Regions from separate parts of the Salinicoccus siamensis genome, predicted to be linked through region 3. Evidence: riboswitches for the same ligand, from Rfam matches in the RefSeq annotation. Region 3 holds a riboswitch; each other region holds the start of a gene.
What was found. A riboswitch is a leader RNA that binds a small molecule or an ion and turns the genes downstream of it on or off. The one in region 3 is predicted to bind S-adenosylmethionine.

Region 1 (8,039 bases), 510 kb from region 3:
GAAGCTAATATAGTGTCAGGAAGAGGTGATGCTATGTTTTTTATAATTATTCTTGGAGGTATCTGCGCATCATTTATATATGCTGTAACTGCATCCGATAACATTTCGATTTTATATCGTAGAAGTAGATGTGATTTATGTTTTCAGAGCTTAAAGCCTTATGAGCTAATTCCGGTAATGAGTTTTATTTTGCTTAAGGGGAAATGTTCCTATTGCAAAGAGAAAATCGATAACAGTTTTATAGTCTGTGAAATTTTAGTAATACTTCTTTATTTACTGCCCATTTATTTTAACCTTTCTCTCAAAGACCTCACATTATATTATTTGATGATTACAATTTTGTTGCCGCTTTCAATCTATGATAGAAAAAATTTAAAAATACCAAATCACATGAATCTTATATTTTTAGTTGCTGGACTATTTTTAACAGATCTATATTATTTAGAACCATTTCAGGACATTTGTATAATTTTAATTTTACATCTATTCTTTTATTTATTTTCAGAGTCAATAGGATATGGCGATATAAAATTGTTTACAGTAATCACTTTGATTACCCCTGTCAACTTCTTTATTTATAGCTTACTTCTTACCTATTTGATTGGAGGGTTATTTGTAATAATACTGCATTTCTATAAAACAAAGTTACCCGCTAAGATCCCTCTGGTCCCGTTTATTACTACGGCTATTATACTTTCATTTTTGTTATATGATGATTTGAATTCTATATATTTTGGAGGCTTCCTATAAGAATGTTAATTAAAGAGATGCACTTTTCGGATAAACCAAGAGAAAGATTGATGATTTATGGTCCTGATAAGCTTACTAATCAAGAGTTGCTTGGGATAATCATCAATACCGGCCACAAAGAGGAGTCTAGTATTGGAATTGCAAACAGAATCATAAAAGATATGAAATCTGTTCGTGAACTGCGTGATCTTACTTATCAGGAACTAATCAGCATTAAAGGTATTGGGGAAGCAAAAGCAATAACCATATTAGCAGTTATTGAACTAGCAATAAGAATGCATACACATTCATTAGAGGAAGATCTTTACATAAAAAGCCCAGATGATGTGAGTAAACTACTTATGGAAAAAATGAGATATTATCAACAAGAACATTTTGTAGTTTTATATTTATCTACCAAAAATATGGTTATCCACCAAGAAACGATGTTTAAAGGGTCTTTGAATACTTCGATAGTGCATCCTAGGGAGGTATATAAAGAAGCGATAAAGAGGAGCGCTGCCGCGATAATATGTGTACATAATCATCCTAGTGGTGATCCTTCGCCTTCGAGAGAAGATATCGAGGTTACAAAACGTTTGTATGAATGTGGAGAAATGATCGGCGTTGACTTTTTAGATCACATAATTATTGGATCTGGTAAATATATTAGCTTGAAAGAGATGAATGTAATTAAATAGCTAGAGGGGAACGATATAATGGGTTTGGATATGTATTTATATCTTGAAGATAATGAAACCAAAGAATTTATAGAATATAGTTATTATAGGAAATTTAACGCTCTTCAGGGTTATTTCGTAGATAATTTCTCTTTAGAGAACTGTGGGAAAGTAGAAATTGAGATAGAAACCGTTAGCAGGTTATATATATTATTAAATGAAATTAGATACAATCCTGAAAAAGCTGAGGTATTGCTCCCTGTTTATAAAGGACCATTTTTCGGGTCATACGAATATGACAAAATTTATCATAACCATATTAACCAAGCCGCATCAGATTTTTACCATGCCAAATTTATAAATTATAATCGATTCACCCTTTACTACACCTCAAATTGGTAATATTAACAAAGTGGTCGAATGATGCAGAAAGAGATTTTAGTCTTACATAATAAGGATGTTATTGAGATGGTACTGCGCAATACTTTTTAAATAATGGTAGGTCCATAATCCTTTGATAGATTCTATGTATTATCTAGAATCTAGATATCATATTCATAAGGAAAACAGGGTGATGTCATCACCCTGTTTTTAAATCCCTTTTGATTTGAAATTATCATTATCCATAGAAATCAAAAATAAAAGATTTATTATTATTAATATATTGACAATTCTAATAGTCTCGAGTAAAGTGATATTCATTCAATTAAATACATTTATCCAGAGAAGTGGAGGGATTGGGCCCTTTGAAGCTTCAGCAACAGGCTGTTATGGTACTGTGCTAAATCCTACAAGCGGATGCTTGGCAGATAGATATCTTTAAGCCATTTGCATTTAGCAGATGGCTTTTTGTTTTTAATATAAAAAGGATGTGGTGGCGTGGCTATTGAAATTACCGATGTCTCTAAAGAATATTTTGTTAAAGGAAAAAGGATAGAAGCTCTGAAAAAGACGACGCTCTCCATTCGTGAGGGCGAGATCTTCGGTCTGATTGGCTTCAGCGGGGCGGGGAAAAGTACTCTGTTGCGCCTGATCAATTTGTTGGAACAGCCGACTACCGGCAGCATCAATGTTAATGGTACCAATTTGGGCAAGTTGGCAGGAAGGGACTTGCGTGTAAAACGTCAGAAGATCGGCATGATCTTCCAACAGTTCAATCTGATTGAAACTAAAACGGTCTACCAGAACATAGAATTTGTGTTGAAGGCGAGCAATTACGACAAGAAGAAGGTGTCGTCGCGCATCGAAGAGTTACTGGCACTTGTGGGCTTGGCCGACAAGATGGATAGCTACCCCAAAAACTTGAGTGGCGGACAGAAGCAGCGTGTCGGCATTGCACGGGCATTAGCCAATGGTCCTGAAGTGCTTTTGTGTGATGAAGCGACAAGTGCACTCGATCCTGATACGACAAAAACAATTCTGAAACTGCTTAAAAAGATCAACAAGGAGCTGGGCATCACCATTGTGTTGATTACCCACGAGATGGAGGTCATTAAAGAGATTGCTGACCGTGTGGGCGTGATGACGGCAGGAGAGATTGTGGAGATGGATGATGTCTACGCGATCTTCAGCCATCCGGAACACGAAGTGACGAAAGGATTTGTTCAGGATATATATGATTTCACCATCCCACCGCACATTGAACTGAACAGTGAATCTGAAGTGATCACCATCAAATTCCTGAATGAATATGCGGAAGCGAACTATGTAAACCAACTCTACCGTCATTTTGACTGCGATATAAGCATATTGAATGGCCGCATCGAATATATCCAGGATATGCCTCTTGGATTTCTGATGCTCCACATCAAAGGCAGACAGGAAGAGATCACTAGATTGAAGCAGTTCATCGACGACTCAAAAGGAATAGAGAGGGCTGAAATATATGGATAGATTGATAGAAATTACACCGCTGCTATACCGGGCACTACTCGAAACGACTCTCATGGTATCGATATCCATATTCTTTGCGGTGCTGCTCGGACTCCCGCTCGGTGTATTGCTGTATGTGACCGCCAATCCGCTGCTCTATAGGATAAAACCACTGAATCAGTTTTTAGGGGCGCTGACGAACGTGATCCGGTCCTTCCCTTTCATTATATTGATTGTAGCGATCATGCCGATTGCGACTTGGCTGACAAACAGCTCCCACGGGCCGGTATTTGCCAGTGTGGCGCTTTCGTTAGCCGCTGTGCCGCTATTTGCGAGACTGGTGGAGACAAGCTTCAATGGCGTGGATAAAGGGGTGATTGAAGCGAGCATTGCTGGGGGCGCATCACTCTGGCTGATCATTACGGATGTGTTGATCCCGGAAGCGAAGCGGGGAATCACCCAGGCGATTACGCTGACGATCATCACCATCGTCGCCTTCAGCGCCACAGCAGGTGTCGTCGGTGGGGGCGGCATCGGAGATCTTGCGATACGATATGGCTACTATCGCTATGATACTGTGACGATGATTGCCACTGTCATCATTTTGATTATAATTGTCCAGCTCATCCAGATAATCGGGGACTATTTGAGCCAAAGAGAGGAGAGGAATTGATATGCGTGGGATACTGATATTCCTTCTGTCAACACTTGCTGTCATCATAGGCAGCAGCGCGCTGCTCTACGAAGGGGAGGGGGAAGTGATCACAATCGGCGCTTCCACCGGCCCCTACAGCGATATGGTGAACTTTGCATTGAAGCCAGCACTGGAAGAACAGGGCTACACGGTCGAAATCGTGGAGTACACCGATTATATCCAACCGAACAATGCTCTAAATAACGGGGATCTGGATGCGAATCTTTATCAGAATAAATCGTTCATGGCTGACTTCAATAAGGAGAATGGCACGGATTTCCATAACCTCATCCAAGTGCCGACTGCGCCTATGGGACTCTATTCCAGCGAATATGATTCATTGGATGAAATAGAAAATGGCAGCGAAGTGGCACTTCCCTTGGACCCCGTCAATTCTTCGAGGGGGTTCCAGACGCTTATGGACGCGGGGCTGATTGAAATTGCAGAGGATGCCAATTTACTTGCGATCGAAGAAAAGGATATATTAAAAAACAATAAGAATCTGGAATTCGTCTACCAGGATTCAGGGCAGCTACCGAGAAGTGTGGATCAGATCGGATTATCACTCGTGCCGGGAAACTTTGCATTGGCAAGCGGTATGGATTTGGCGGATGCGCTGCAACTTGAAGATATGAATGAGAATTTCAGGAATCAGATTGTCGTCAATGCTTCAGATAAAGACAGTAAAATGGCAAAAGATCTCATTGAAGCAGTCGAGTCGGAACATTTCAAACAGACGATAGATGAACAATTCAAAGGATTTGATAAACCGGAAGGAGAATGAAGATGAATAAACTACTCTCGAGCATCCCTGACAGCTATTTCAAGTCGGCTATGGCCGGAGAGGAAGCATTTGGCCCCCTGCCGCTGATCAACCTCGCAGTCGGCATTCCGGACGCCGAGACACCTGAACCCATCCTAAAGCGAGCAGCCGAGGCACTCTATCAGCCGGAAAATCAACGATATGGTCAATTCCGGGGGAAACAATCATTTAAGGCTGCAATCATCGATTTCTATAAGCGGGGATACGGGGTGGAACTGGAAGAGGAGAATATCGCGCTACTGTACGGCACCAAGAGTGCCCTGGTGCAGTTTCCGATGATGTTCATCGAGCCGGGGGAAGGCGTCTACCTGCCCAATCCAGGTTATCCGGATTATGCAGCAGGCGTCGAGTTGGCGAAAGGGGTGATCTATGACCTGCCGCTTCTCGCAGAAAACGGATATCTGCCCGACTACGATGCGTTGGATGACGAGGAGCAGGCCAATGCACGGCTGATGTACTTGAATTATCCGTCTAATCCGCTTGGCGCGGTTGCGGACCGCGCCTTTTTCGATCGCACGATAGAGCGGTTTAAAGGAACAGGAACCCGCATAGTTCATGATTTTGCCTACGCCCCTTTTTCATTTGAGGAGAAGCATCCAAGTATTCTTCAGAGTGAAGGCAGCCTTGACTGTGCGATTGAGATATATTCCTTGTCGAAAGGGTTCAACATGTCGGGGTTCCGCTCAGGTTTTGCTGTAGGAAACAAGGAAATGATCAATGCAATCAACACTTATCAGGATCATACCCAAACAGGCATGTGGGGCGTGGTGCAGGAGGCGTCTACCGCAGCCCTCCGACATGCTGGGGATATTCTGCCCGTCCAGAAGGATACGTTCTCCAAAAGGAGCCGCCTGGTTACAGAAGCATTGCTGGAGATGGGTATTCCGATCAACCCGATTAAAGGGGGGATATTCGGCTGGATCCGCGTGCCGGAGGGGTTTGACGGCGAGACGTTTAAGGCCTACCTGCTCCGTGAATGTTCCATCCTTGTCACTCCAGGAATTCCATTCGGCTCGCGAGGAAAATATTACATCCGCATCTCCCTGGCTGTAGGTGAAGTCGAGCTGAAGGAAGTGATCGAACTGTTCAAAGCGCTTCAGAATTTATGGAAAAATGACATTTTACATTAAATAATCTACATTATCCCCTTGAAAGCGAACAATTAAACATGTAACATAATAATTGTAATGAAAATGACATAATAGGCGATTGATGATTATGTCATCTAAAACGCCTTTGATAGAACATGTATACTTACTGTTCTAGATATCATATATATTATTATCTTATCTGTTATGGAGAGGTCCTCGGGCCTCTCCTTTTTATTTACATATCCTTTATCAGCAGTGCTTGATTGTGGTATTCTTTTAATCAGATACCAACAATCAATGGAGGCGCTCGATCGTGAACAGGCTTTTCAACCGTAATCGTATGCTGATCATACTTTTTGGCATTATTGTATTAATACTTCTAATAGGTTTCTCGATGACGGATCGGAATTCCGTCACTAAGGCGGAGCAGTTCACTGGCGATCTGACAGCAGGTTCGCAGGTCGTCATAGACGCGCCGGTCGGATTCATAGGTGGCATCATCAATAAGATCTCCGCCAGTTTCAGTGCTGTTGAAGAGAACGAGAAACTACATGCACAGCTTGAAATGCTGCCGCAGATGCAGGCAGATCTGGAAGGTCTTGAAGCGGAGAACGAGGAGTTGAGGGAAACTCTGGATGTCAGTTCCAGACGCTCCTACGAAAGTGTTGATGCCCGTGTGATTTCAAGGTCACCTGACCAGTGGATGGATAACTTCACCATTGATAAAGGGGAATCCGACGGCATAAAGGAAGGCATGGCTGTGATGACCACAAAAGGGCTGGTCGGTACTGTGGTCAGGGTCAATGGCAACTCAAGCTATGTCGAGATGTTGACGGCCTCCTCAACAGGCAATAACCTCTCAGTTCAAGTAACCCACGAAGACGAAACAGCATATGGCAATATCCGCAGGTTTGATGATGAACGCAACCTGCTTGTGGTTGAGAACATTAAAAACCGCAGTGGACTTGAACGCGGCGATGAAGTCTTCACGAGCGGCCTGGTGGGGAGCCTGCCGGAAGGGCTGATCATCGGCAAAATAGTTGAAGTCGAAAATGACGAGTATGGTTTGAGTCAAAATGCCTATGTGCAGCTGAACAGTAATATGGATGATATCGACCTTGTTCATGTCATCAAAAGAAATCCGGAGTCAATGGAGGAATGATATGAGAACACTTATGATTTTCCTCTGTGCCTTCCTATTCATGTACATCGACTTTACTTTTGCGGAATTCAGTCCGGCATCGATCATTGGAGTGGCGGTCTATTTTGTGCCCCGCACCTTACTTATCTTCATATTGCTGCTGTCGATCTATGTAGGGTCAAGGATGGGGATATTTTTGGCGGTGGTCTTCGGAGTGATGCTCGACATCTACATAGGGTCCCTCTATGGCATACACACCTTCGGGATGGTAGCGTTCGTTGTATTCATGCACACCGCCTTCCGGGTCTTCCATAGAGATTTCGTCGCCATGGCATTTGTCGTACTGCTGTTGATTTTCTTCTACGATGCATATATATATGCGATCTATTCCGTACTTGGCATGATCGATATGCCATTGTTTGATTATACGGCCCTTAGGTCAGTGCCGAGCATGCTCATCAATGCGCTGCTCTTTCTGATTGTTTTTGTCGTGGCACGCAAAGTCGCCAGGGTCAGGAAAGAACTCCTCAAACAGGATTGACAGCACCATCTGCTGCTGGTATAATGCAGAGGTTGGTGATAATGTAAACATCAACCGCTCAGTTGCAGGTTCAAGCGATTACCATCCACCTGCAGATGGCGTGTCTTATTTTATATTAGGAGGTGTAAGTATGTTTGCAATTATCGAAACAGGTGGTAAACAAATTAAAGTTGAAGCGGGTCAGACTATCTATGTCGAGAAGATCGACGCAGAAGCAGGTGACACATTCACTTTTGACAAAGTACTCTTTGTAGGTGGAGATTCAGTTAAAGTTGGTGCCCCTACTGTAGAAGGTGCAACTGTAGCTGCAAAAGTTGAAAAGCACGGCCGCGGTAAGAAAATCGACGTCGTGAAATTCAAACGCAGAAAGAACTACAAGCGTAAACAAGGTCACCGTCAGCCATATACAAAACTGACAGTTGATAAGATAGACTTCTAATGATTAATGTAGAATTCCATATAAATGAT
Region 2 (8,039 bases), 1.0 Mb from region 3:
GGGACCGGGGTGCAACCTTCCTACTGGACAAAATTATCCCAGCTCCACATGCCGATTCTTTTGGCGGTGGGTGGTGAAGACCAGAAGTTCATTGACATCAATACTCGCATGGCTCTGCATATGCCTGATGCCCGACTGGAGATTATAGAGGGGGCAGGACATAATATTCATATGGAAGCAGGGCCGAAGTTTGGTATACTACTATTAGACTATTTATCAGGAGGAATGAATGATGGCAAGAGAATGGCAAACGATTCGCGAATATGAAGAAATTAAATATGAATATTATAATGGCATCGCTAAAGTGACAATCAATCGTCCTGAAGTACGCAACGCTTTTACACCGCTGACAGTAAATGAAATGATTGATGCATTCACCAGAGCACGGGACGACGAAAAAATCGGCGTCATCGTGTTGGCAGGGGAAGGCGATATGGCATTCTGTTCAGGCGGTGACCAGAAAGTACGCGGACATGGTGGTTATGTAGGGGAAGACAACGTTCCAAGATTGAACGTACTCGACCTGCAACGGCTCATCCGGGTCATTCCGAAGCCGGTAGTGGCGATGGTTTCAGGCTACGCAATCGGTGGCGGACATGTTCTGCATGTGGTGTGCGACCTGACAATTGCAGCAGATAATGCACGCTTTGGCCAGACAGGACCGAAAGTCGGTTCATTTGATGCCGGTTACGGTTCCGGTTACCTTGCACGCATCGTTGGTCATAAGAAAGCGAGAGAAATCTGGTACCTGTGCCGTCAGTACGATGCCCAAGAAGCTCTCGACATGGGACTCGTCAATACTGTAGTACCGCTTGAACAGCTGGAAGACGAAACAGTGCAGTGGTGTCAGGAAATGCTCGAGCACTCTCCAACGGCACTACGCCTGCTGAAAGCTGGAATGAATGCTGACACAGACGGTCTGGCAGGCATTCAACAGATGGCTGGGGATGCGACGTTACTTTATTACACTACTGATGAAGCAAAAGAAGGACGCGAAGCATTCAAAGAGAAAAGAAAACCTGATTTCGGACAATTCCCGAGGTTCCCATAAGAATCGTAAAGCCCATCATATGATGGGCTTTCTTTTGAGAGGTGAGACGTTTATGTATGAATGGCTGAAAGTACAGGCAGAGCAGCAGCCTGACAAGACTGCAGTAGTCTACGAAGATCAGCATTTAAGCTTCAAAAGTCTCTACAAAGAGGCTTTGAAACTGAGCAGACACCTGAAGAGGCTCGACCGTAACCGATTGGGGCTTTATATCGGTAATACGCTGGAAGCGGTCGTTCTAGTACATGCTTCAATGATTGCAGGAATCGAAATCGTCCTGATCAATACTCGGCTGACAGCACGTGAAATTACAGTACAGCTTGGCGACATTGACGTGGACACGGTCATAACAACAAAGCCTTTGGAGCTGGAAGGGCACCGTCTATATGATCTCACTGATTTATATGAACTGGAGCCCCTCAGTTATAATGTCGATCCCCCAACCGGAGGAACGACATTATCCATTATGTTCACCTCAGGTACTACAGGTCGGGCGAAAGCCGTACCCCAAAGCTACAGGAATCATTTCACTTCTGCCAAGGGGTGTGAACAGCGGTTCGGCTATGGGCATGCAAGCATCTGGATGAATGTCAATCCGATCTATCACATATCGGGTTTTTCAATCCTTATGCGCTCCGTCATCGCAGGATGTCCGATGGTGTTGGTCGGCAAGTTTGACGAAGCGCGCATCTGGCAGAAGGTTGTCGAATATGGCGTAACACACACGAGCATGGTTCCGATAATGCTTAAGAGATTGATGGCACATCCTATTCCTGACCATAACCTTGAAGGCGTATTGCTCGGTGGGGCAGGCGTAACCAGGGAAGTATTGAAAGAGGCATTATCAAAAGGCCTCCCGGTCTACAACTCTTTTGGCATGACGGAAACATGTTCGCAGATCGTCTCGATCGGACCCGGCGATCCGAAAATCCTGGAAGGCACTGCAGGGCGGGCACTGGATAATGTGGAAGTGGCAATCGACCATGCCAACGATGGAGAAATACTGGTCAAGGGCGGCCCTGTCATAGGACATTACCTGAACGCAGATATCGAAATCACTGAAAAGTTCTTCAGGACAGGTGATATGGGGTATTTGGATGAAGAAGGTTACCTTTATATTCTTGATCGGCGTAAAGACCTGATCATCAGCGGTGGGGAGAACATCTATCCGAAAGAAATAGAAGATGCCGCAAACGCATATGAAAAAGTTGCGAATTCCGCTGTAGTGAAACGTCAGGATGATGAATGGGGCGAAGTACCCGTTCTGATGATAGAAGCAGTGCCAGGGGAGACGATAGATGAGAGGACTCTGATTTTACACCTAAAGGCAAGGTTAGCCCGCTACAAGTTACCGAAAGACATAAAAGTGGTTGAAAATATTATAATGACCTCGACGGGCAAGGTTTCGAGGGGGCAAAACCAGCAATTTTATGATCAAAGTGAAAGCCGCAAGCAATAAAAAAGCATGGCCTCAAAGCCTGCCTCATAGGTAGGGTTTCAAGGTCATGCTGATTTATTTTTTTCTTTTTTCTCTTTTGCAGGTACCGGATCAAAGCCGCCTTCATGGAATGGGTGGCATTTAAGTATCCGCCTGACAGCCAGGTACCCGCCTTTTATAGCACCATGTTCCTGCACGGCGTCGATGCTGTAGTTCGAACAGGTCGGATAGAATCTGCAGCTTGGTGGAAACATCGGGGAGATGGCCTTCTGGTAAAAACGAATCATGGATAGAAGGATTGATTTCATTGAGTATCACCGCTCTTTTATTTATAACTTCCATAATATAAGGTACACTGGATTTAATCAAATTTAAGACTCAAATCGATTTGGAGAGGATGCAATGCTGGAATTTATAGATCATCATGGGCGCAACGTCACTTTTGACCCAGAGAGTGTGGAGGATGCAGACCATGTGCTGGCAATCTGCAAGATGGATGGAAAATATCTGTTCACAGAACATAAGGTCCGTGGTATCGAATTTCCGGGCGGTAAGTTGGAAGACCGTGAGACTCTCCGGGAAGCATTGCAACGGGAAGTGTTCGAAGAGACCGGCGCGAGCCTCTCAGAGCTCAAATATATGGGCGCGTACACTGTACATGACAGCCGTCCATTCAAAAAAGGAGTCTATTTCGGAATCGTCGATGACCTTTTCTTCAAATGTGAATACATGGAGACTTATGGACCTGTCGTCTATCCTTCGATAGAGGCAGTGCCGGAAGAAAAGCGGAGTTTCCTGCTTGATGACCCGTGCATCCAATTCATATATGAGTTGAGCAGAACTGATGTTTTTTTCAGTTGAGCATCCCAGATGATAAACAAAAGATCAGGTCGCACTGCGACCTGATCTTTTGTTATGGCACAAGCAGATTCATCACACTGTGAATCCGCCGTTTTGTGCGATATGTTCGGAATCTTTACCGAACTTTTTGAAGTTCTCGATGAATGATTCCTTCAGTTGCTTCGCTTTTTCATCATATGCTTCTTCGGATACCCAAGTATTGCGTGGGTTCAATATCTCATTCGGCACACCTGGCACTGAAACTGGTATGCTCAATCCAAAGACGGAATCCTCTTCAAAATCATTGAGGACAAGCTCTCCACTGATGGCACGCCTTACCATGGAACGCGTATATTTGAGATCCATACGCTTACCGACACCGTATTCCCCTCCGGACCAGCCGGTGTTTACGAGATAGACATCGACGTTATGCTTATCGATGAGATCACCCAACATATTCGCGTAAGTTGTCGCATGAAGCGGCAGGAATGGAGAACCAAAGCATGTAGAGAAGACAGGTTGCGGAGAAGTGACACCGCGCTCTGTGCCTGCAAGCTTGGAAGTGAAGCCGCTCAGGAAATGATACATGGCTTGTGATTTAGTCAGCTTCGAGATGGGAGGCAACACACCGAATGCATCAGCGGTCAGGAAAATGATCGTATTCGGGTGACCAGCCACTGAAGGGATGCGTGCATTGTCGATGTAATCGAGAGGATAGGCTGCACGAGTATTTTCAGTCAACGCGTTATCGTCATAGTCCGGAGTGCCGTCTTTATCAACCACCACGTTTTCCAGAACCGTCCCGAAGCGGATTGCCTGGTAGATTTCCGGTTCCTTTTCAGCGGACAGGTTGATCGTTTTGGCATAGCAGCCACCTTCGATATTGAACACGCCATTTTCATTCCATCCGTGCTCATCGTCACCAATCAGTTCGCGCTGTGCATCTGCAGACAAGGTCGTCTTTCCAGTGCCCGAAAGGCCGAAGAACAGTGCGACATCCTTATTCTCACCGACGTTGGCAGAGCAGTGCATGCTCATGATCCCTTGTTCCGGGAGCAGATAGTTCATGACGGAGAAGATGGATTTCTTCATTTCACCAGCGTATTCCGTCCCCCCGATGAGTACGATGCCTTTTTCAAGGGAAACGATGATGAACGTTTCCGATTTAGTACCATCGACTTCAGGGTCGGCCTTGAATGTCGGGGCGGATACGATGGTGAATTCAGGGTTGATGTTAAGAGCTTCTTCCTTCGTTTCCGGTCTGATGAACATGGTGCGGGCAAACATATTGTGCCAGCTGTATTCATTTATTACTCTAAGGTCAAGGCTGGTTGCCTCATCAGCGCCTGCGTGCCCGTTGAAGATAAAGAGTTCTTCCTTGTTATCGAGATAGTCGACGACTTTCGCAAAAAGGTTGTTGAATACCTCTTCGGAAATTGGCTGGTTGACTTCTCCCCAATCAACCTTGTCCCTGGAAGTGTCATCTTCGACGATGAAGCGGTCCTTAGGACTTCTGCCGGTATATTTCCCGGTTTCGGCACGCAAAGCACCCGTATTGGTCAGTTTCCCCTCTCCTCTCTCCAAAGATTTTTCAACAAGTTGGGAAGTGGAGAGTTGGATATGTGCCGCATCCTTCGACACGAGATTCTGAATTAACTCGGAATGGTTTACCATTGTTTATGCCCCCGTTTTATAGATTATACATAGATGATGCTTTTCATGAATTAGTATAACACATTCATAATTGAGGTGACATAATAAATATCAAACAAGAATAGCTTGATTTGAAACCTCTCATCTAGTATATTATAGGGTAAGTTATCTCTTATCAAGAGCCGGTGGAGGGAACATACCCGATGAAGCCCAGCAACCTCTTTACTGAAGAAAGGTGCTAAAGGATGCAGAAGTGATTCTGATCGATAAGGGGAAGAGCGGAGCCTTTTCTCGTCTTATGGAGAAAAAGGCTCTATTTTTTTGCAGTGGGAGATAGCTAATATACTTAAAGGAGATAAAGTTAATGGCAGAGCGTAGACTTTTCACTTCGGAATCTGTTACTGAAGGTCATCCCGACAAGATTGCAGACCAGATTTCCGATGCGATACTTGATGAGATACTGAAAGGGGATAAAGATGCCAGGGTGGCCTGCGAGACGGTGGTCAATACCGGTATGGCACTGATTGTTGGAGAGATAAGTACAAACACTTATGTAGATATCCCTAAAATTGTCAGGAAGACGGTCAAAGATATCGGTTACATCCGTGCCAAATACGGTTACGACTACAAGACTATGTCGGTATTGACGGGGATTGATGAACAGTCTGAAGATATCGCGCAAGGTGTTGATGACGCTTTTGAAACGCGGGATTCGGCAACCATTTCAACAGGGGCAGGCGATCAGGGGCTGATGTTTGGTTTTGCATGCGATGAGACAGAAGAGCTCATGCCTCTGCCAATAGCGTTGGCACATCAGCTTGCCAGGCGGTTGACGGAGGTGCGGAAGGAAGAGATCATCGACTATCTGCGGCCGGATGGCAAGACTCAGGTGACTGTGGAGTACGACGAAGAGAATAATGTAAAGAGAATAGATACCATCGTCATCTCCTCACAACATCATGAAGAAGTGGAGACGGAAAAGATCCGCGAAGATCTCATCAACCACGTCATCCGAGAAGTTGTGCCTGAAGAACTGCTTGATGCGGACACGCGCTATATCATCAACCCGACGGGCCGTTTCGTCATCGGAGGCCCCCAAGGTGATGCAGGATTGACTGGACGCAAGATCATCGTCGACACATACGGAGGATATGCCCGCCATGGTGGAGGCGCATTCAGCGGTAAAGACCCGACTAAAGTCGACCGTTCTGCAGCCTATGCTGCTCGCTATATCGCAAAAAACATCGTGGCGGCGAAAGTTGCTGCAAAATGTGAAATTCAGCTGGCTTACGCGATAGGGGTCAGCGAGCCGGTCTCGATTTCAGTCGATACGTTTGGAACATCTGAATATAGTGAATCGGCTATCGTAGCGGTTATAAGGAAGCAATTCAACTTGTCGCCTGACGGCATCATAGATATGCTCGACCTAAAGCGCCCGATATATAAAGCGACGGCGAGCTATGGCCATTTCGGCCGTAACGACGCGGAATTCCCATGGGAGAAGATTGATAAAGCCACTGCCATAAAGACGGAACTTGAGAGCGTCACGATGAAATAAATGGATAGCTCCCTTAGAAACAGGGGGCTATCTTACATAAGTACGCTAATCCGGTATATTTATATGCAGATGCATTATTTTCCTTGAAAAGCTCGCTTTTCCCATGTAAAGATATATCATTTCCGGTATAATGAACGGAGTCTTAATTAAGACGGGAAAGTCAAACAGGAAAGGAATTGAGGAAAGTCCATGAATACAGATATTTTTACCAATCCGATATTCATCGTGGTGGCAATTCTGCTTCTTATCGTTGCAATTGCGTTCCTGGTCTATTATTTCAGGAATAGAGGCAAAGTGAAAACGCTCCAGGAGGAGTATGATAAAGAGAAGGACGCCCTAGTCGAAAAATATGAGGCTGATAATGCAGCCGAGCGCCAGGAACATGAAGAGAAATTGTCGTCAATCAATGAGAAATATCACGAAGAAACGACATTGCTCAACAATAAACTTTCAAGCCTGCGCCAGTTTACCGTAGACAAGGGAGAGTACTTGACCGATTTGTCACTCCTACAGCTGAAGGACCGCCTTGTGGCAGATGAAAAGATCAGGGAGACGGATATGTACATACTCTCCAATGTGTATCTGCCTTCACGCAATTACACGAACACCCGTAAAATCGATCATCTGGTACTTACGCGGACGGGCATCTATTTGATCGACTCCAAATATTGGAGTGGGCATATACTGCATGGTGTCAATGAAGAGAATTTTGAACAGTTGCCTTATGTAGAACATTTCTTTGACCTTCTGGATATTGACAAGGCAAAAGAACAGACGTTGATATTCGAAAAGGGAAATGAGCAGAATGTGGCAGTCAACCATTATAATGAAACGATCGAAGAAACTAAAATCTCTGCTGAAAAACTCAAGAATATCTTCAAGCTCCAGTACGACGTTGTGCCGATCATCTACTTCAACCCTGAAGACAACGGCAACTATTCCATCGCGAACTACTCCAATGACCCTTCCATAAAAGTATTGGTGGGCGAGGAGGAACTTGAGAATTTCTTCATGAAATATGTCTTCCACGGCCGGTTCCAGTATACGGTTAAAGACCTGGATGAAATTGCAGAAGCGATATTCCAACTGAATCCATAAGCGAAACTTTTGTTTTGATGGACTGAAAGCCTTATAATTTTCTTATAAGGCTTTTATTCTATTTAATGGGAGGCAATCATTTATGTCTGAAGAAATCATTGTACTGAACCCTGCAACAGGTCAGGAAATCGACAGGGTGAAAAAAGAGAGTAAAGCAGATATTGACAAGAAAATTGAAAAAGCGCATGAAACATTCAAAAAGTTCAAGAAAAAGAATCCTCATGACCGCAGTGCACTACTTACAGAGTGGTCCAAGCTGATAGGTGAACACAAAGAGGAAATCGCTGAATTGATAACAAAAGAGAATGGTAAGCCGCTACAGGAATCACGCGGTGAGGTCGACTATGCACGCAGTTATGTCGATTATTATGCTGAAGAGGCAAAACGTGTATATGGCCGCACCA
Region 3 (8,039 bases):
ATGGACACCCCGATGAACATTCGAGTTATATGACTGGTAATATTCGGTCATCGCATCGATGACAACCAATGGTGTCTGACTTGTCGCTGATGTATCCAGGTAGATGAGGTCTTTGCCGTTGACCTGCTGATCAAGGATTGGGAAATCCTTTCTGATATCATTCACGTTCATTCGGGAAAACCCCTTTAAAGCTTATTTTGAAAGTACTTTCAATTCAATAACATCCCTGAGCTGGTTCTTGACGGATTCTATCGGCAAGGCGCGTACGACTGGATCCAGGAAACCGTGGATGACGAGCCTTTCAGCTTCCCTTCTGGAAATGCCACGGCTCATGAGGTAGAACATCTGAAGCGGATCTACACGGCCGACAGATGCCGCGTGGCCTGCAGTAACATCGTCTTCATCTATCAGGAGGATCGGGTTCGCGTCACCCCTTGCACGTTCACTCAGCATAAGCACCCTTGATTCCTGCTGTGCATCACTGCGTGATGCGCCATGCTTGATGTACCCTATGCCGTTGAATATGCTTGTTGCACTATCTTTCATTACGCCATGCTTCAATATATGGCCCTCTGAGTCTTTGCCGTAATGGATGATCTGCGAAGTGAAGTTCAGTATCTGTTCTCCGCGGCCAACGACAACAGTCTTCAGATCTGATTTTGAGTTGTCTCCCATCAAGTAGGTCGTGTTATCTATAATGACGTTGGAGTCATTCATCTGGCCCAATGCCCAATCTATATATGCATCTCTTCCAGCTACACCACGACGGTTGTTGTAGCCTGTAAACCCTTCAGGCAGGAAATCGACTGCACCGTACGTGATTTTGGCATTATCTTTAGCGATGACTTCAGAAATGATGTTGAACTGTTCATTGGAATGTTCGACTGTAGACAGGTAGTTTTCAACATAGGTCAGTTCCGAGCCTTCATCCGCCACAATCAGTACGTGGTTGAAGAGGGAGGCTGATTCATCATCATGGAGGACTACCATCTGCACAGGGTCTTTCACCTGAACATTCTTTGGAATGTACACAAACAGACCGCCATTCAACATTGCTGCATGGTAAGCCGCGAGTTTGTGTTCATCTATTTTGACCCCTTCGGTCATAAAGTACTTTTCTACGAGTTCCCTATGGTTCTCGCTCGCTTCAATTATATTTTCTACAATGACGCCCTGATCGAGCAGTTCGTCAGAAACCTGGAGGTAGGCAGGGGTATTATTGTGCTGGACATAGATGTTTTTAGTGTGTTCCTTGTCCAGAAGGTTTTTGACTGATTCAGGCAGCTCTTCAAGTGAACCATAGACATCACTGTCCACTACCGGCTTCGAGTTCGTGAAGAAGTCCCACCTGTTGATTTTGGTCTTGTCCGGTTTTGGCATTTCAAGCGTTTCAATCTTATCGAGTGCTTCTTTCTTCTTGCTGATCAGCAGTTCAGACTCACCGCGTTCCTTTGCACGTGAAAGAACTTCATCAGCATTGATAACATATTCATTCAAATCAGTAGCCATGGTCATCCTCCTGTCTTATTCTGCGTCTGCAGCAATTGTTTCATCTTCGATGCCGAGTTCTTCCTTGATCCAGTCGTAACCCTCTTCCTCAAGACGTTTCGACAGCTCCGCGCCGCCTGACTTGACGATACGGCCTTGCATCATTACATGAACATTATCTGGTTCGATGTAGTTCAATAGGCGCTGATAGTGTGTGATGATCAAAGCACCGAAGTTTTCTCCACGCATTTCGTTGATGCCTTTAGATACAATCTTCAATGCATCGATATCAAGACCGGAGTCTATTTCATCCAGGATGCCGAATTTCGGTTGCAGCATCATGAGCTGAAGGATTTCGTTGCGTTTTTTCTCACCGCCGGAGAAACCTTCGTTAAGGTAGCGTGTGGACATGTCCAGGTCCATCTCTAGATGGTTCATGTTTTTGTCCAATTTTTTGATGAACTGCATCAAATTGATTTCATCGCCCTCTTCACGTTGGGCATTGATTGCAGAACGCAGGAAATCGGAGTTGGTCACACCGGAAATCTCGGATGGATACTGCATGCCGAGGAAAAGGCCTGCCTGGGCACGTTCGTCCACTTCCATCTCAAGTACGTTTTCACCATCAAGGAGTACCTCGCCTTGAGTCACTTCATACCTTGGGTGGCCCATGATCGCCTGGGCAAGCGTGGATTTACCTGTACCGTTTGGCCCCATTACAGCGTGGATTTCACCTTGCTTCAATACAAGATCCACACCTTTGAGAATTTCCTTACCTTCGATTTCAACATGCAGGTCCTTGATTTCTAGAACAGATGCCATTTATATTACCCTCCAACAGATTATTTTATAATTTATTTCTCCTTACTAGTTTATAATAATTCCAATTAATAGTCAAAGACTAGCAAGGGTTTTCCAATACTCCTATATTATAACGTAAACTTACCCGACTTTAAACCTTTGCACCCTCCCAAACATGCATATGGGCAAAAATATCCCCCACGACCGATGCGGATCGTGGGGAATAAGCAGAACGACTTCTATTTTATGATGTCCAAGGTGAATGGCGGCTTGTAGATTTCCCCTTCATTTGCTTTAATGGCCCCGATTACGATGAATACATAGAATGCGATGGTCAAAATAGGGCCTAGGATCAGACCAATCAGGATGAATGATGTCAACCAGGCTACAAACATATAGATCGTGTATGAAAGACCGAAGTTGGCAACTACCCTCAATGCCTCTCCCGTCGCTTCATCCTCATCCTTCTTCAGGACCCATAGGATGATCGGGCCGATTACTGCTGTAAAAGCCGCGACTAGAAATGAAACCATGACGATGGATTTGTCGAATACTCCCTTTTCTTCACCGTTCATTTTTACCCCTCCCTGTAGAGCGTATTTTATTCAGTATACTTTTACCCTTATTCTTAATATATGTAACATCATATGCTTTATACATGTTTCTGCTTCATAAAAAGCTTTCCATTGAAAATGAGCAGGGTATTTTCTCAATTAAAAAAACGACAGTCTATGCTGCCGCGTCTGTGTTTATTCTGCCGGAATCACTGCTCCTTCATAGTTGTCTTCAATATATTGTTTGATTTCTTCTCCTTGCAGCACTTTAATCAATTTCTTTATATCATCGCGTTCTGCATCCCCTGAACGTACTGCCACCAGGTTTGCATATGGAGAGTCACCCTCTTCAATGGCGATTGAATCATCCACTGGATTCAAGCCTCCGTCAAGCGCAAAATTCGAATTGATGATTACTGCGGGTGCTTCATTATTATTGTACATTTCAACCAACAGTTCTGGTGCTGTCTGGTTGTTGAATTCGAAATTCTTTTCATTTTTGGTGATGTCATCAAATGTTGCATCTTCGATATCGATGCCTTCTTCGATTTCGATCAATCCTGCATCTACAAAGAATGACAGGAAACGTCCCTCTTCAGCCGGGTTGTTGGAAACAAGGATGGTTGCGCCATCTGGTAAGTCTTCTAGGGCATCATAGTCTTTCGAATAGACGGCCATAGGTTCTATATGGACATTCCCTGCACTTTCTAGATCATAATCGTGGGATTCTTTTTCCGTTTTAAGGTACGGTGTGTGCTGAAAGTAGTTTGCATCGACTTCCTCATCCGCTAAAAGACGGTTTGGGGTAGTGTAGTCATTGACGATTGAAATATCAAGTTCGATTCCTTCTGATTCAAGCAGGCTGGCTGCCTTTTCAAGAATTTCGGCATGTGGGGCGGGAGAAGCGGCTATCGAGAGTTTTCCGCCAGCCTCTTCAGTTTCTTCGTTTTCACTTGTTTCAGCATTCTCTGCACTTTCCTCGCTGTCATCTGAAACGGCATCTTTGGAACCACCGCATGCTGTCAGGAGAACTGCAAATGCCAACAGGGTAAAAAACAATAGATATTTTTTCATGATCAATTCCTACTTTCCAATTGTATTTATAATGAGGGCTATCTTTTATCCACAGTTTTGGCGGTGAAGTCTCCAATGAACTGGATGATAAAAACGATCGCCAATATTATTATCGTTGCGACCAGAGTGACATCGCTCTGGCTTCTGGTGAAACCGACCATGTAGGCAAGGTTGCCCAGCCCGCCGGCTCCGATGACTCCTGCAATCGCAGTGGACCCGACCAGCATGATCGCCGTGACTGTGATTCCTGATATCAATGCCGGCAGAGACTCCGGCAGGAGCACTTTCCTGATGATTGTCCAAGTGCCTGCCCCCATGGACTCCGCTGCTTCGATGACACCTTTGTCAATCTCTTTCAGTGCTATTTCCACAAGTCTTGCATAGAAGGGGGACGCCCCAATGATCAATGCCGGCAAGGCACCTTGGGAGCCCATGATGGTGCCCATCAACACTTTAGTGAATGGTATCAGCAATATGATTAATATGATGAACGGTATGGCCCTGAACAAATTGACGAGGAAAGCCGTTACGCCATAGATCGGCGCACTTGCTGCATGCTCTTTCTTGGATGACAAGAAGAGTATGATGCCTAGCATCAGGCCGAAGATGAAGGTGAACGCGGTTGAAACTACCGTCATATAGAGGGTTTCCTGTGTAGCTGTCCACACATTCCCCCACCTGACATTCTCAAAAGAGAGCATTTCCTGGAATGCTGCCACAAAATTCATCATTGCTGCTCCACCTCCACTGTTACATCGTGCTCGGCAAGCTCCTCACCAAGAAGTCCCAACTTCTCTTCGTCCGCTTCTATGGCAACGTAGAGGTGCCCGTAGGACTCGTTGTTGGTCCGCTTGATGTTGCCAGACAATATGTTCAAGTCCAAGTTGTATTTTTTGATGACTTGGGAAACGATCGGCGCCCTGGACTGGGACCCGACAAATCCAAGCTTCAGAACCTTTGAAGCTGGGAACATTTCTTTCACCTCTTCAAAAGACAGTGCTGATTCTTCATCATTGATATCGTCTTTGACAAATCGTTTCGTCACGCTATGTTCAGGATTCTGGAACAATTTTATGATCGGTCCTGTTTCGACTACCTTGCCGTTCTCCATGACAGCGCCTCTATCACAGATTTTACGGATCACATGCATTTCATGGGTAATCAGAACAATAGTCAAGTCCATTTCATCCCGAATCCTGATCAGCAGATCCAACACCTCATCGGTCGTTTCCGGATCGAGCGCGCTTGTCGCCTCATCGCACAGCAACACTTCGGGCCGATTGGATAATGCGCGGGCGATCCCCACCCGTTGCTTCTGGCCTCCAGACAATTGGCTCGGATGATTGTCTTCTCGTCCCGTCAATCCGACCAGAGCAATCAGTTCAGCGACTCTCTTCTCACGCTCCTTTTTAGGCACACCGGCAATTTCAAGCGGAAAACTGATGTTTTCAGCGACCGTCCTAGACCAGAGAAGATTGAAATGCTGAAAAATCATAGAAACTTTCTGGCGTTTTTTCCGAAGTGCAGGGCGTGTCATCGAAGTAAGGGTATCTCCGCTGATCACCACGTCACCTGAAGTTGGCCGTTCCAGACCGTTGAGCAGCCGGATCAGTGTGGACTTCCCAGCCCCGGAGTAGCCTATCACCCCAAATATCTCGCCCTGACGGACATGCAGATCTACCTCATCCACTGCTTTTATATCTGCGGCTTTAGTCTTAAATGTCTTGGTCGCTTTTTTTATATCTATCATCATGCTCCACTCCTGCCTATAAAAATAAGAAAGCCTACTCAAAAAATGAGTAGGCTTCTGGTATCATCCGCAGCCTCTCATCTTCGATCCTAGGATCTAGTGAATTAGCACCTTGTCATAATGACGGTTGCCGTGGCTTCATAGGGCACTTCCCTCCACCACTCTTGATAAGAGTCTTGTTATTCGATTGTTAACCATGATAGCACCAGTCGGTCTAGGCGTCAACAAAAAATTCTTCTAATTTTTCAGTTAAATGGGGGACGGATTGAAATGCATAGATTTCTTCCTTCAACTTCCCATTTTTAAAAAGGAGGAGTGCGGGTGCAGAACGGATCTGATATTTTTCAATCAATTCCTTTTCATAATTCAGGTCCACTGCTGTATAGGAAAAACTTTTCATCTCCGCTACTACATCCAGCATCTTCTCAGCAATCCTGCAATTGGCGCAGATTGGCGCATAGCAGTACAGGATAAAGGTGTCTTCAGCTTGAATATGGCTGATTATATCGATTTTTTCGGAGGATTTCTTCATTTTCGAACTTACCTTTCATGAGCAGTCTTTCATCGACGTAAAATCCATGATGGGCGAGCAGCATCGCAAGATAATCGAGGGGACACCGGCTCACTTCACCATAGTTAGAATCTATATAAACGTGCGTGCCCTCACTAATGTGCCTTTTGAACCACTGTCTGATCTTTCTGCCTTCCCTGTCTGAATCGGTCAGGATATAGACCTCAGAACCATTTGATTCTTCCAGGATTTCATCCAATTTGGAGATTCCCATGGTACCATGCGTACATATTATATGTACAGGCTCCACCAGTACTTCTTCGATGCGGTGCTTATCTGTTTTTCCCTCTACAATGAGTATCTTATCAGAAACATGCATAGCCATCACCTCTGGTCCATGATAGATTTTAAAAAAACTCTGGACAATGTCCAGAGTTCAAGTATTCTATGCGTCCACCATTTCATCATAAGCATCCGCATCCATCAGCTTATCGACCTGTGAATCGTCGGAAAGTTCGACAACAAGCATCCAGGCCTCTTCATAAGGAGATTCATTGACGAGTTCAGGGCTATCTTCCAGCTCTTCATTTATTTTTACTACTGTACCACTTACCGGCGCATATAATTCAGATACGGTCTTAACTGATTCTACGCTACCGAATGATTCCCCAACTGTAATATCGTCACCTTCAGCAGGGAGCTCGACGAATACGATGTCCCCGAGTTCTGATTGTGCAAACTCAGTGATGCCGAGTGTTACCTTGCCATCTTCCACCTTGACCCATTCGTGATCTTCTGAATACTTGAATTCTTTTGGTGATGCCACAATAAAAACCTCCTTTTTCTTATACACATATATATTCTCACATACTTTGCCATTTAAGCAAGGTTAATCATTCGTATCAAAGGTTCTCCTATACTCTGCCTCTTTAAAACCGAGCAGTACGGTTTCTTCGCGATAGAGCAACGGTCGTTTTATAAGCAGCCCGTCAGCTTCCAGCAAGCCAAGCTTCTCATTGTCGGATAAAGTATCAAGACGTGTCTTAAGTTCCAGTTCCTTGAACTTTTTTCCACGTGAATTAAAGAATTCATCCAAACTTCTTCCGGATTTCTTGGCCATCTCTGATATTTCTTCTCCGGATGGAGGGGTTTTCACGATATCGATGTCCTCAAAAGGAATGTCATTCTCTTTCAGGAAGTTTTTGGCCTTACGGCAAGTCGTACATTTTGGATACCCATATAATATAGTCATCAATTTCCTCCAGTTTAATTATAAGGTGATTCTTCAAGTTTTCCATGGATGTTGGGGTCTGGCATATTTTCATATTATAAAAAAAGATGGTAGACTGAAACATATCGATATATAAAGGAGTAAGATTATGAAGCCGATTACTGCATATGATGACTACAGCCAAAAGATTCAAGGTGATGATAAGATCATCATCAAGTTTTTCGCAGACTGGTGCCCGGACTGTACGCGCATGAACATGTTCATCGATCCCATCCTGGAAGAATACAACCATGTTGAGTGGTATGAACTGAATCGTGACGATGTGCCCGAAGCTGCGGATGAGAATGATGTCATGGGGATTCCGAGCCTGCTCGTTTTCCAGAACGGCAAGAAGCTCGCCCACCTGCATTCTGCAGATGCCAAGTCACCTGAATCCGTCCAGGAATTCCTGAAATCAAACATATGATCAAGTAAAGTGCCCTTCTGCGGCACTTTTTCTATTTACCTTCCTCAAACAACCCAAGGTTTTCCTTCAAATCCTCTGCAAGGATTTGTCCAGGTGCAGCTTTGTGAAGTATATAACCGTAGGTCAGGCATGAACCGAATACTCCGCCGGCTACCCTGGTAATC
Region 4 (8,039 bases), 270 kb from region 3:
GAGTCTTCCTTGATTTCACAGGCTAGTTTCTGAATACTGATGCTCGGCTGCAGTGCTTTTGGCGCTACTATATTGATATTCACCCCGAGTATCGCGCCCGTTATAAGAAGGGAATGTGAGATGTTGTTTCGACCGTCTCCAACAAATGTTACGGTCTTCCCATGAAAGTCCCCTAAATGTTCTTTGATAGTCAGAAAATCGGCAAGCATCTGCGTAGGGTGCCACTCATTGGTGAGTGCATTCCATACAGGCACCCCCGCATGTTCTCCAAGTGATTCGACCGTTGCCTGATCAAACCCGCGATACACTATCCCGTCAAACATCGAACCTAGTACTTTTGCAGTGTCTTCTACAGACTCTTTAGCCCCAAGCTGAATATCATCCTTATTTAAATACTCCACTTGCGCGCCTAGTTTGCCGGCAGCTACTGTGAAGGCTGAGCGTGTACGCGTCGACTGCTTTTCGAAAATCATTGCGAGATGTTTGCCGCTCATGAAGCGGTGTGGAATACCGTGTTTTTCTTTAAGCTTCAGATGTTCAGCGAAATCAATGAGTAATTCCAGTTGTTCCTTTGAGAAGTCGCGCTCCTTTAAAAAGTTTCTATTGTGGAACTGTATGATTTCTAATTGTTTTGCCGTCCCAAGTAATCATCCCCTAATTAAAGTTATTAAGGTAATTATACATAAAATTGTATATTAATCAAATAAATATTTATTATATTGCATAATAATTAATTTATAGGCTGTGGGACGATAAATATATCTGTGTTGTTTCATGTTTCTACTTGAAGTGACTGATGAAAAAACCATGCATTGAATGCATGGCACTTAATCTTGTTATTCAGGGATGTGATTTAATTGTGCAGATCATGATACCTGCTTCGTGCTTCAATCATCATTTCTTTCATTGCATTGAAATCCTCATTTTCAATGGCATCTGATAAATGGTTTAGCTGATCTTTAAAGCGTTCTATATGCTCCATCAGGTAATCTTTATTCATCACAAAAAGTTCAGGCCAAAGCGCTTCATTAATGTTGGTGATGCGTGTCAAGTCCCGGTAGCTGTCGCCTGTATATCTTTTAGTTTCTCTTTTTGGGTCGTCGCTGTTGATGAGCGAGAGTGCTATGACATGTGCAAGTTGACTCGTGAAGCCGATGACTTCGTCATGGAATTCGGGCGTAATCAAGGAAACCTCCTTGAACCCCATCTGTTGAACCAGTTCTTTAATGGTGTTGATGTTCCTGCTGTGATTCCGTTCTGTAGGGGTTAGAAGGTAGTTTGCACCTTCAAAAACTTCAGCACTTGAAAAATGCAGGCCCCGATTCTCACGCCCAGCCATGGGATGCCCGAAGATGAAGTCGACTGTGGCCGGCAAAAGCGGCTCGATTTGGTTGATCAATGTCCGTTTAACGCCTGTTACATCGGTAATGATGGTATTCTCTTTCATGTAAGGGATGTATTTCTCGATCAGCGATTTTAGAATTCCAGGGTAGACTGAAAATATGATGAGATCTGCTTTTGGAATTATCTCTTCCGGGTTCTGATAGCCTTTAGAAATTATATTCTGTTGTTCTGCATAAAGGAGTGCCTCCTTATCGACATCAATACCGAACACCTCATGCTCCGGTGCATGTTTAGCCAGATTGAGCGCGAAAGACCCTCCGATGTTGCCAAGGCCGACGATGACTATGTTCATTGAATACCTCCATTTTAAATGTATTAAAGTAGTATAAGCGTAAAAGGGCTCCAAATCAATCCATATAATTCTGACAATTCTGTATTGACAAATAAATCATAGGTGGTTATAATTGCTCTCAACACATCTCAAAAGAGGCGATTATAATGGGACACATAAAACACCAACAACATAATCGATTTTATTTTAGCTATTTTTGATGCCGTTTGTACTCATCATTGCGTACAAACGTAAAACATATTCTGTTTGTATCAATGATGGCTAAAGCATTTTGTGATGTCTAGCCATTTATATAAAATAAGTGGCTAGAATTCGGCAATATAATTTTATTCAACTTGAACCGCCACTTATTTATATAAATAGGTGGCGGTTTTTTTATCAAGATTTTATCTAATGGGAGGTTGGCAATATGATCATTCATGTTGGACAAGGTGCAGAAGAAAGTGAGATACAGGAGCTTATACGTAATATAGAGGATGCAGGTTTCGGTGTGAATCGCTCTGACGGGAGAAACCGGACTGTTATCGGGCTGATCGGGGATACATCCAATGTTACAGAAAATGATTTCGCGAAATATAGGATTGTGGATGGTGTCCATCGTATACAGGCTCCATACAAAAAAGCCAATAGGCTGTTTCACGAAGATGACAGTGTCATTGATATAGATGGTGTGAAGGTAGGTGCAGAGAATTTCATGGTCTGTGCCGGCCCATGTTCCGTTGAACATGAAGATGACATGGTGGCACTCGCACAAAAGCTTAAAGCAGCTGGTGCAAACACATTCCGAGGCGGAGCGTTCAAGCCAAGAACCTCGCCATACGCATTCCAAGGGCTTGGTCTCGAAGGATTGAGGATCCTCGACGTTGTAAAGAAGGAAACCGGCTTGCCGATCGTCTCTGAACTCATGTCTACAGAATACATCGATGAATTTGTAGATACGGTGGACGTTATACAGATAGGGGCGCGGAATATGCAGAATTTCGACCTTCTCAAAGCAGTAGGTGAGACCGATAAACCTATATTGTTGAAGAGAGGAATGTCGGCAACGATGAAGGAGTGGTTGATGTCTGCAGAATATGTCATGGCCGGCGGCAATGACAATGTCATTTTCTGCGAGCGGGGAATCCGGACTTTTGAAACGGCCACGCGCAACACTTTGGATATTCAGGCAGTGCCAGTCATGCAGAAAGAATCCCATCTACCAATCATTGTTGACCCTAGCCACGCTGCGGGCGTCAGACATGTCATCCCTTCAATGGCAAAAGCAGCTGTCATGGCAGGTGCCAATGGGCTGCAGATAGAAGTCCATGAAGAACCTGAGAATGCATGGAGTGACGGCCAGCAGTGTTTGACGCCTGATGAATTCGGTGACTTGATGCAATCGATAAATATGCTGCTCGACATCGAAAAGAAAACAGCTGATAATCAACAAGTTATCCAACAATAGGATAAAGGAGGGGAACGCCATGAACACTCATGGAAAGTTGAGAGGGAAAATTGATGAGATAGATACAGAAATGATCGCTCTGTTTGAAGCACGTATGGAAGTTGCAGAGGAAATAGCAGAATGTAAAATTGCACAAGGCATACCAGTGTTTGATGGCACACGTGAAGAAGAAGTGATATGCAGGAATGTAAATAAACTTCAGGATGATGCCTTGAAAGAATACGCCGACTCATTTTTCAAACATCTCATGGCGCTCTCCAGAAAAAAACAACAGGAAAATTTTGAAACAAGTAAAATCTCCCATGAAATATAAAACACATTACGTAGAAAGCCTCTGAAACTGGATCCAGTTTCAGAGGCTTTTCCGTTATTATTCCTCAAGTCGTGTGAGGTCGTAATAGGTATTTTGGTATGTTTCATTGATCCAATTATTGAAAAGGAGATGGGCATGGCTCTTCCAGGAGAACACAGGTCTGGAATCAGAGTCGTCCTCGATGAAATAATTGGAGGGTGGCAGAATTTTTCCACCCGTGCGCAAATCTCTTTCATATTCCTCTTCTAAAGTGGTGCGGCCATATTCCAGATGACCGAGGACGAAGAGATCACGCTGGTCATCAGTACACATTATGTCCGGGCCGAAGCGGTCATGGCTAGTCAATACCTCAAGCCCCTCTGTATGCTGAACCGCCCTATAATCTATTTGGGCATGCCTAGATTGAGGGACTCGGTAGACATCATCGAACCCTCTCAGTAAGGGATGGTACGGTTTGATGTTATCATAGTCGAATACACCAAATATTTTGGCTGAAAGCACAAACTTCTGGATGCCAAAATAATGGTTCAATGCGAATTGGGCTCCCCAACAGATGAAGAATCTTGAGAATACATGGGTTTCAGACCACTTCATTATATCGCGCAATTCGTCTATATAATCCACTTCGTGAAAATCCAGTTTTTCGACTGGCGCGCCAGTCACAATCATGCCGTCATACTGTCTGTCAGTTATTTCCCCGAATGTGTGATAATACTTCTGAAGGTGGCTGGTGGGTGTGTTCTTACTGATATGGCTGTTCATATGCATGAAATCCACATCGACCTGCAGTGGTGTATTGCCCAAGAGACGGAGAAGCTGTAACTCCGTCTCTTCTTTTTTAGGCATCAGATTCAGAATAAGAATGCGTAGCGGGCGAATATCTTGAGTATGTGCACGATGCTCTTCTATCGTATAGACATTTTCATTGTGCAAGTGTTACTTGACAGGTAGGCCTTCAATTATTTTTATCGGCATTTAAATCGCATCCAAAGCTTTTTCGAGGTCACCAATGATATCATCGATGTGTTCCAAGCCTATAGATACGCGGATGGCCTCAGGTCTCACTCCGCCTTTCAACTGTTCAGATTCGTCGAGCTGCGAGTGTGTCGTAGAGGCGGGATGGATCACCAGGGACTTTGCATCACCGACATTAGCGAGTAAGGAAAAGAGCTCCAAAGATTCAATGAAACATTTTCCGGCTTCATACCCGCCCGCCACCCCGAAAGTAAATATGGCGGAGGCGCCTTTTGGAAGATATTTTTTCTGCAGAGCGTTATATTTACTGGACTTAAGGCCCACATAATCCACCCATTGTACTTTTTCGTGATCTTCGAGATATTCTGCTACGGCTTTTGCATTTTCAACATGTCTTTCCATCCTTAAAGATAATGTTTCGATGCCCTGCACCAGTAAAAATGCATTGAAAGGAGATATCGCAGCACCTGTATCGCGTAATAATGTAGTTCGAAGTTTGAACACGTAAGCGGCCGGACCGAATGCCTCGGTAAAAACAAGCCCATGGTAAGAGTCATCGGGTTCAGTAAGACCTGGGAATTTGCCGTTGTTCCAATTGAAATTCCCACCGTCCACAATCACGCCGCCTATGGAAGTGCCATGCCCGCCGAGGAATTTGGTGGCAGAATGGACAACAACATTAGCTCCGTGCTCAAGTGGACGGCAAAGGTAAGGTGTGGCAAATGTGTTATCGACAATGAGAGGAATACCATGAGTTGAAGCAATCTCAGCCAATGCTTCAATATCCTCTATATTGCCCTCAGGATTGCCAATTGTTTCAATGAATATCGCTTTTGTATTATGTTTAATTTTACGTGAAACGTTATCAATATCCTTTGTGTCAACAAAACTTGTCTCGATGCCGAATTTCTTGAAGGTATGGTTGAATAGCGTATGTGTGCCTCCATACAGGCTGGTCGTTGAAATGATATGGTCTCCGTTACCAGCGACACCTTGGATGGCATAGTTGATTGCAGCCATGCCTGATGCGACAGCCAAACCCCCAACCCCGCCTTCAAGATCCGAGACCCGTGTTTCAAGTGCTGCAGTCGTAGGGTTCATGATGCGCGTATATATGTTGCCGGCATCCTGAAGACCGAATAGTTCGGCCGCGTGCTTAGTGTCATCGAATACATAAGAAGTGGTCTGATAGATTGGGAGCGCGCGTGATTTGGTGTCCGTATCTACTTCCTGGCCTGCATGCAACTGTTTTGTTTCAAATCGATAGTGTTTCGACATTTCCATACCTCCAGATAATATATTAAAATTAAAAAAGAGTCTGCCCAAAGATAAAGGGAGACTCTTGAGTCGCTCATCTTTCAGGACATGCCTGTGGGATTTAGCACCTTACCTAAAAGGTTGCCGGGCTTCATAGGGCCAATCCCTCCACCGCTCTTGATAAGTGAATATTGAATTAAGAGCTATAATACTATAGGGAACATTTAATTGTCAAATATTTTAAAAAATTTTAAGGATGTTTGGCAAAGTATCTAATAAGGAAAATGAAACAACGAAAAGGGGAATGAGCATGAAGATTGTCAAACCTGCTCCGATATATCATGAAGGTGGTTATAGGGCGATCATCCTATTGCATTCTTTTACGGGTACAGTAAGGGATGTGAAGAACTTGGCAGAACATTTGAAGGATGAAGGCTACACAATATCGGCACCCAGTCTGGCAGGACATGGTACGGGTCCTGATGCAATGGCAAAGGTGGGCCCTCAAGATTGGTGGCAGGATGTAGAAGAAGCTTACGATGACCTCAAGAAAAACGGTCATGACGAAATTGCGGTTGCTGGGGTCTCTCTTGGAGGGCTCCTTTCCTTGAAAGCGGGCGAGGAGCTTGAAGGTATAAAAGGAATAGTGGCGATGTCGGTACCTATGGATAAGGATAATGATGGCATCAATAAAAGAATGATAAATTACACGCGCAATTTCATGAAGTTCGTTGGGCATTCAGATGAAGAGATAGAAGAAAAGGTTAAGGAAATCAAAGAAGCGCCTATGGAGGGCCTAAAAGATTTCAAAACAATGATTGATGAAGTACATGGGCGGTTATCGGAAATCGATGTGCCCGTAGCGGTAAAATACGGTGAGAGAGATGCTGAGTCATATAGGGATAGTGCGCTGCAGATTTTTGATGAATTGCAGATCGAAGAAAAACATGTCAAAGGATATTCAGATACAAGCCATCTCATGACACGTAGCCGGGAAGAGGAAACACTTTTTGAAGATATTACCAGATTTGTGGACGGTCTCTCGTGGAAGCGCTAAAGATGTAGACGATGTAGCTACAGTGTGAATGACTCCAAAGATTGTGTGCTTGAGAATCTCTAGAAAACCAGTTAAACTTTATAGTAAATTCATATAAAGCCATCTAGGGTTCCGCCATCCAATGGGACTGGTCCGAGAGATGGCGCATGAGCGGATCATGACACGGAGGGACAAAAGCCTGGGAGAGAAATCTATTCTCTCCCAGGCTTTTTTACGGATTAGGAGGAAAATGATGAGTATACAATGGATAAAAGTATTTATTGCGAGTGCTTTTGAAGTAGGGTGGGTGATTGGTTTGACCCACTCAACCTCATGGTATCATTGGCTGTTTACAGGCATTGCGATTTTTGTCAGTTTCTACTTGATGATTAATGCAGGAGAATATCTACCTGTAGGTACAGTCTATGCAGTTTTCGTAGGACTGGGTGCATTTGGGACTGTACTCTCTGAAATCATCTTGTTTGGCGCGCCCTTTTTACCATTGAAGATCACTTTGATTTCATTGATATTGGTGGGCGTAATAGGCTTGAAGATAGTAACAGATGACAAGGAAAGGCAGGGGGAGTAGTATGGCTTGGATATCACTTATAGTAGCTGGAATGTTTGAAGTATGCGGTGTGCTTTCCATCAATAAATTGCATAACGACAAATCGCTCACTGCCTTGGCCCTCTTACTCCTATGTTTCGGGTTATCCTTCTTCTTCCTGGCAATCGCACTGGAAACATTGCCGATGGGCGTGGCGTATGCTGTGTGGACGGGAATAGGGGCTTCCGGAGGCGCACTTCTTGGGATGTTCTTCTTCGGGGAGTCCAGAGATTGGCGACGCATCTTTTTCATACTATTGATTATTTCTGCGGTTGTAGGGTTGAAACTCATTTCCTAGGAGCAGTTCCGGCTTAGAGAGGGCTGTTGTGGAAGATTGTTAGAAGTAGTAGAGGCCGCTTTTAGATAGAAGCGGCTTCTACATATCAGTCCAGGTATTTTTCCAGATCGGTGTTATTTGTCACGATTAAAACTGTCTCTCCTTCATTGGAACTAGTTGCATAGCGCTCGGCTTCACCTTCGCTGAAACCGAAATCCTGGAATTGTTTTCTCATGGTTTTATCCCTTTCTTCTAAAGCAGCTTTTATACTTTCTTTGACTCCCATTTCAATGACCCCGGCTGTGTTGATACCCATTTTGCTGACAATTTCCTTGGTGTAATCATAATCATATGAAAGGATATAGATATCACTGCGATTTACATTGTTAGTGATAAGCGTGTCTACGGCTTTTTGGAAGACATCCTGATCT

Region 1: it holds a riboswitch for S-adenosylmethionine, as region 3 does, so the genes downstream of both, ACZ5LF_RS07065 (methionine ABC transporter ATP-binding protein) here and ACZ5LF_RS09565 (methionine ABC transporter ATP-binding protein) in region 3, are expected to answer to the same signal.
Region 2: it holds a riboswitch for S-adenosylmethionine, as region 3 does, so the genes downstream of both, metK (methionine adenosyltransferase) here and ACZ5LF_RS09565 (methionine ABC transporter ATP-binding protein) in region 3, are expected to answer to the same signal.
Region 4: it holds a riboswitch for S-adenosylmethionine, as region 3 does, so the genes downstream of both, ACZ5LF_RS10995 (O-acetylhomoserine aminocarboxypropyltransferase/cysteine synthase family protein) here and ACZ5LF_RS09565 (methionine ABC transporter ATP-binding protein) in region 3, are expected to answer to the same signal.

Annotation. Positions count from the first base shown of each region.
Region 1 is NZ_AP043765.1:1,354,455-1,362,493, reverse strand. It holds gene ACZ5LF_RS07080 (prepilin peptidase) at 34-750, shown strand; gene radC (RadC family protein) at 753-1,430, shown strand; gene ACZ5LF_RS07070 (hypothetical protein) at 1,449-1,811, shown strand; SAM riboswitch class I at 2,123-2,225, shown strand; gene ACZ5LF_RS07065 (methionine ABC transporter ATP-binding protein) at 2,289-3,302, shown strand; gene ACZ5LF_RS07060 (methionine ABC transporter permease) at 3,295-3,954, shown strand; gene ACZ5LF_RS07055 (MetQ/NlpA family ABC transporter substrate-binding protein) at 3,956-4,759, shown strand; gene ACZ5LF_RS07050 (aminotransferase class I/II-fold pyridoxal phosphate-dependent enzyme) at 4,756-5,928, shown strand; gene mreC (rod shape-determining protein MreC) at 6,203-7,051, shown strand; gene mreD (rod shape-determining protein MreD) at 7,053-7,571, shown strand; ribosomal protein L21 leader region at 7,614-7,687, shown strand; gene rplU (50S ribosomal protein L21) at 7,702-8,010, shown strand; gene ACZ5LF_RS07030 (ribosomal-processing cysteine protease Prp) at 8,010-8,039, shown strand, end outside.
Region 2 is NZ_AP043765.1:854,619-862,657, forward strand. It holds gene menH (2-succinyl-6-hydroxy-2,4-cyclohexadiene-1-carboxylate synthase) at 1-267, shown strand, start outside; gene menB (1,4-dihydroxy-2-naphthoyl-CoA synthase) at 230-1,051, shown strand; gene menE (o-succinylbenzoate--CoA ligase) at 1,104-2,507, shown strand; gene yidD (membrane protein insertion efficiency factor YidD) at 2,552-2,794, opposite strand; gene ACZ5LF_RS04525 (NUDIX domain-containing protein) at 2,889-3,347, shown strand; gene pckA (phosphoenolpyruvate carboxykinase (ATP)) at 3,420-5,000, opposite strand; SAM riboswitch class I at 5,149-5,252, shown strand; gene metK (methionine adenosyltransferase) at 5,344-6,537, shown strand; gene ACZ5LF_RS04540 (nuclease-related domain-containing protein) at 6,727-7,635, shown strand; gene ACZ5LF_RS04545 (NAD-dependent succinate-semialdehyde dehydrogenase) at 7,718-8,039, shown strand, end outside.
Region 3 is NZ_AP043765.1:1,866,134-1,874,172, forward strand. It holds gene ACZ5LF_RS09535 (cysteine desulfurase) at 1-171, opposite strand, end outside; gene sufD (Fe-S cluster assembly protein SufD) at 193-1,509, opposite strand; gene sufC (Fe-S cluster assembly ATPase SufC) at 1,525-2,310, opposite strand; gene ACZ5LF_RS09550 (DUF4870 domain-containing protein) at 2,529-2,864, opposite strand; gene ACZ5LF_RS09555 (MetQ/NlpA family ABC transporter substrate-binding protein) at 3,039-3,917, opposite strand; gene ACZ5LF_RS09560 (methionine ABC transporter permease) at 3,956-4,648, opposite strand; gene ACZ5LF_RS09565 (methionine ABC transporter ATP-binding protein) at 4,645-5,667, opposite strand; SAM riboswitch class I at 5,742-5,841, opposite strand; gene ACZ5LF_RS09570 (thioredoxin family protein) at 5,882-6,199, opposite strand; gene ACZ5LF_RS09575 (toprim domain-containing protein) at 6,150-6,557, opposite strand; gene gcvH (glycine cleavage system protein GcvH) at 6,624-7,004, opposite strand; gene ACZ5LF_RS09585 (Spx/MgsR family RNA polymerase-binding regulatory protein) at 7,068-7,430, opposite strand; gene ACZ5LF_RS09590 (thioredoxin family protein) at 7,558-7,875, shown strand; gene aroD (type I 3-dehydroquinate dehydratase) at 7,907-8,039, opposite strand, start outside.
Region 4 is NZ_AP043765.1:2,131,728-2,139,766, reverse strand. It holds gene argF (ornithine carbamoyltransferase) at 1-620, opposite strand, end outside; gene ACZ5LF_RS11015 (prephenate dehydrogenase) at 854-1,696, opposite strand; gene aroF (3-deoxy-7-phosphoheptulonate synthase) at 2,106-3,143, shown strand; gene ACZ5LF_RS11005 (chorismate mutase) at 3,163-3,456, shown strand; gene ACZ5LF_RS11000 (homoserine O-succinyltransferase) at 3,514-4,389, opposite strand; gene ACZ5LF_RS10995 (O-acetylhomoserine aminocarboxypropyltransferase/cysteine synthase family protein) at 4,432-5,709, opposite strand; SAM riboswitch class I at 5,780-5,875, opposite strand; gene ACZ5LF_RS10990 (alpha/beta hydrolase) at 5,999-6,745, shown strand; guanidine-I (ykkC/yxkD leader) riboswitch at 6,838-6,932, shown strand; gene ACZ5LF_RS10985 (DMT family transporter) at 6,978-7,313, shown strand; gene ACZ5LF_RS10980 (DMT family transporter) at 7,315-7,629, shown strand; gene ACZ5LF_RS10975 (YflT domain-containing protein) at 7,715-8,039, opposite strand, start outside.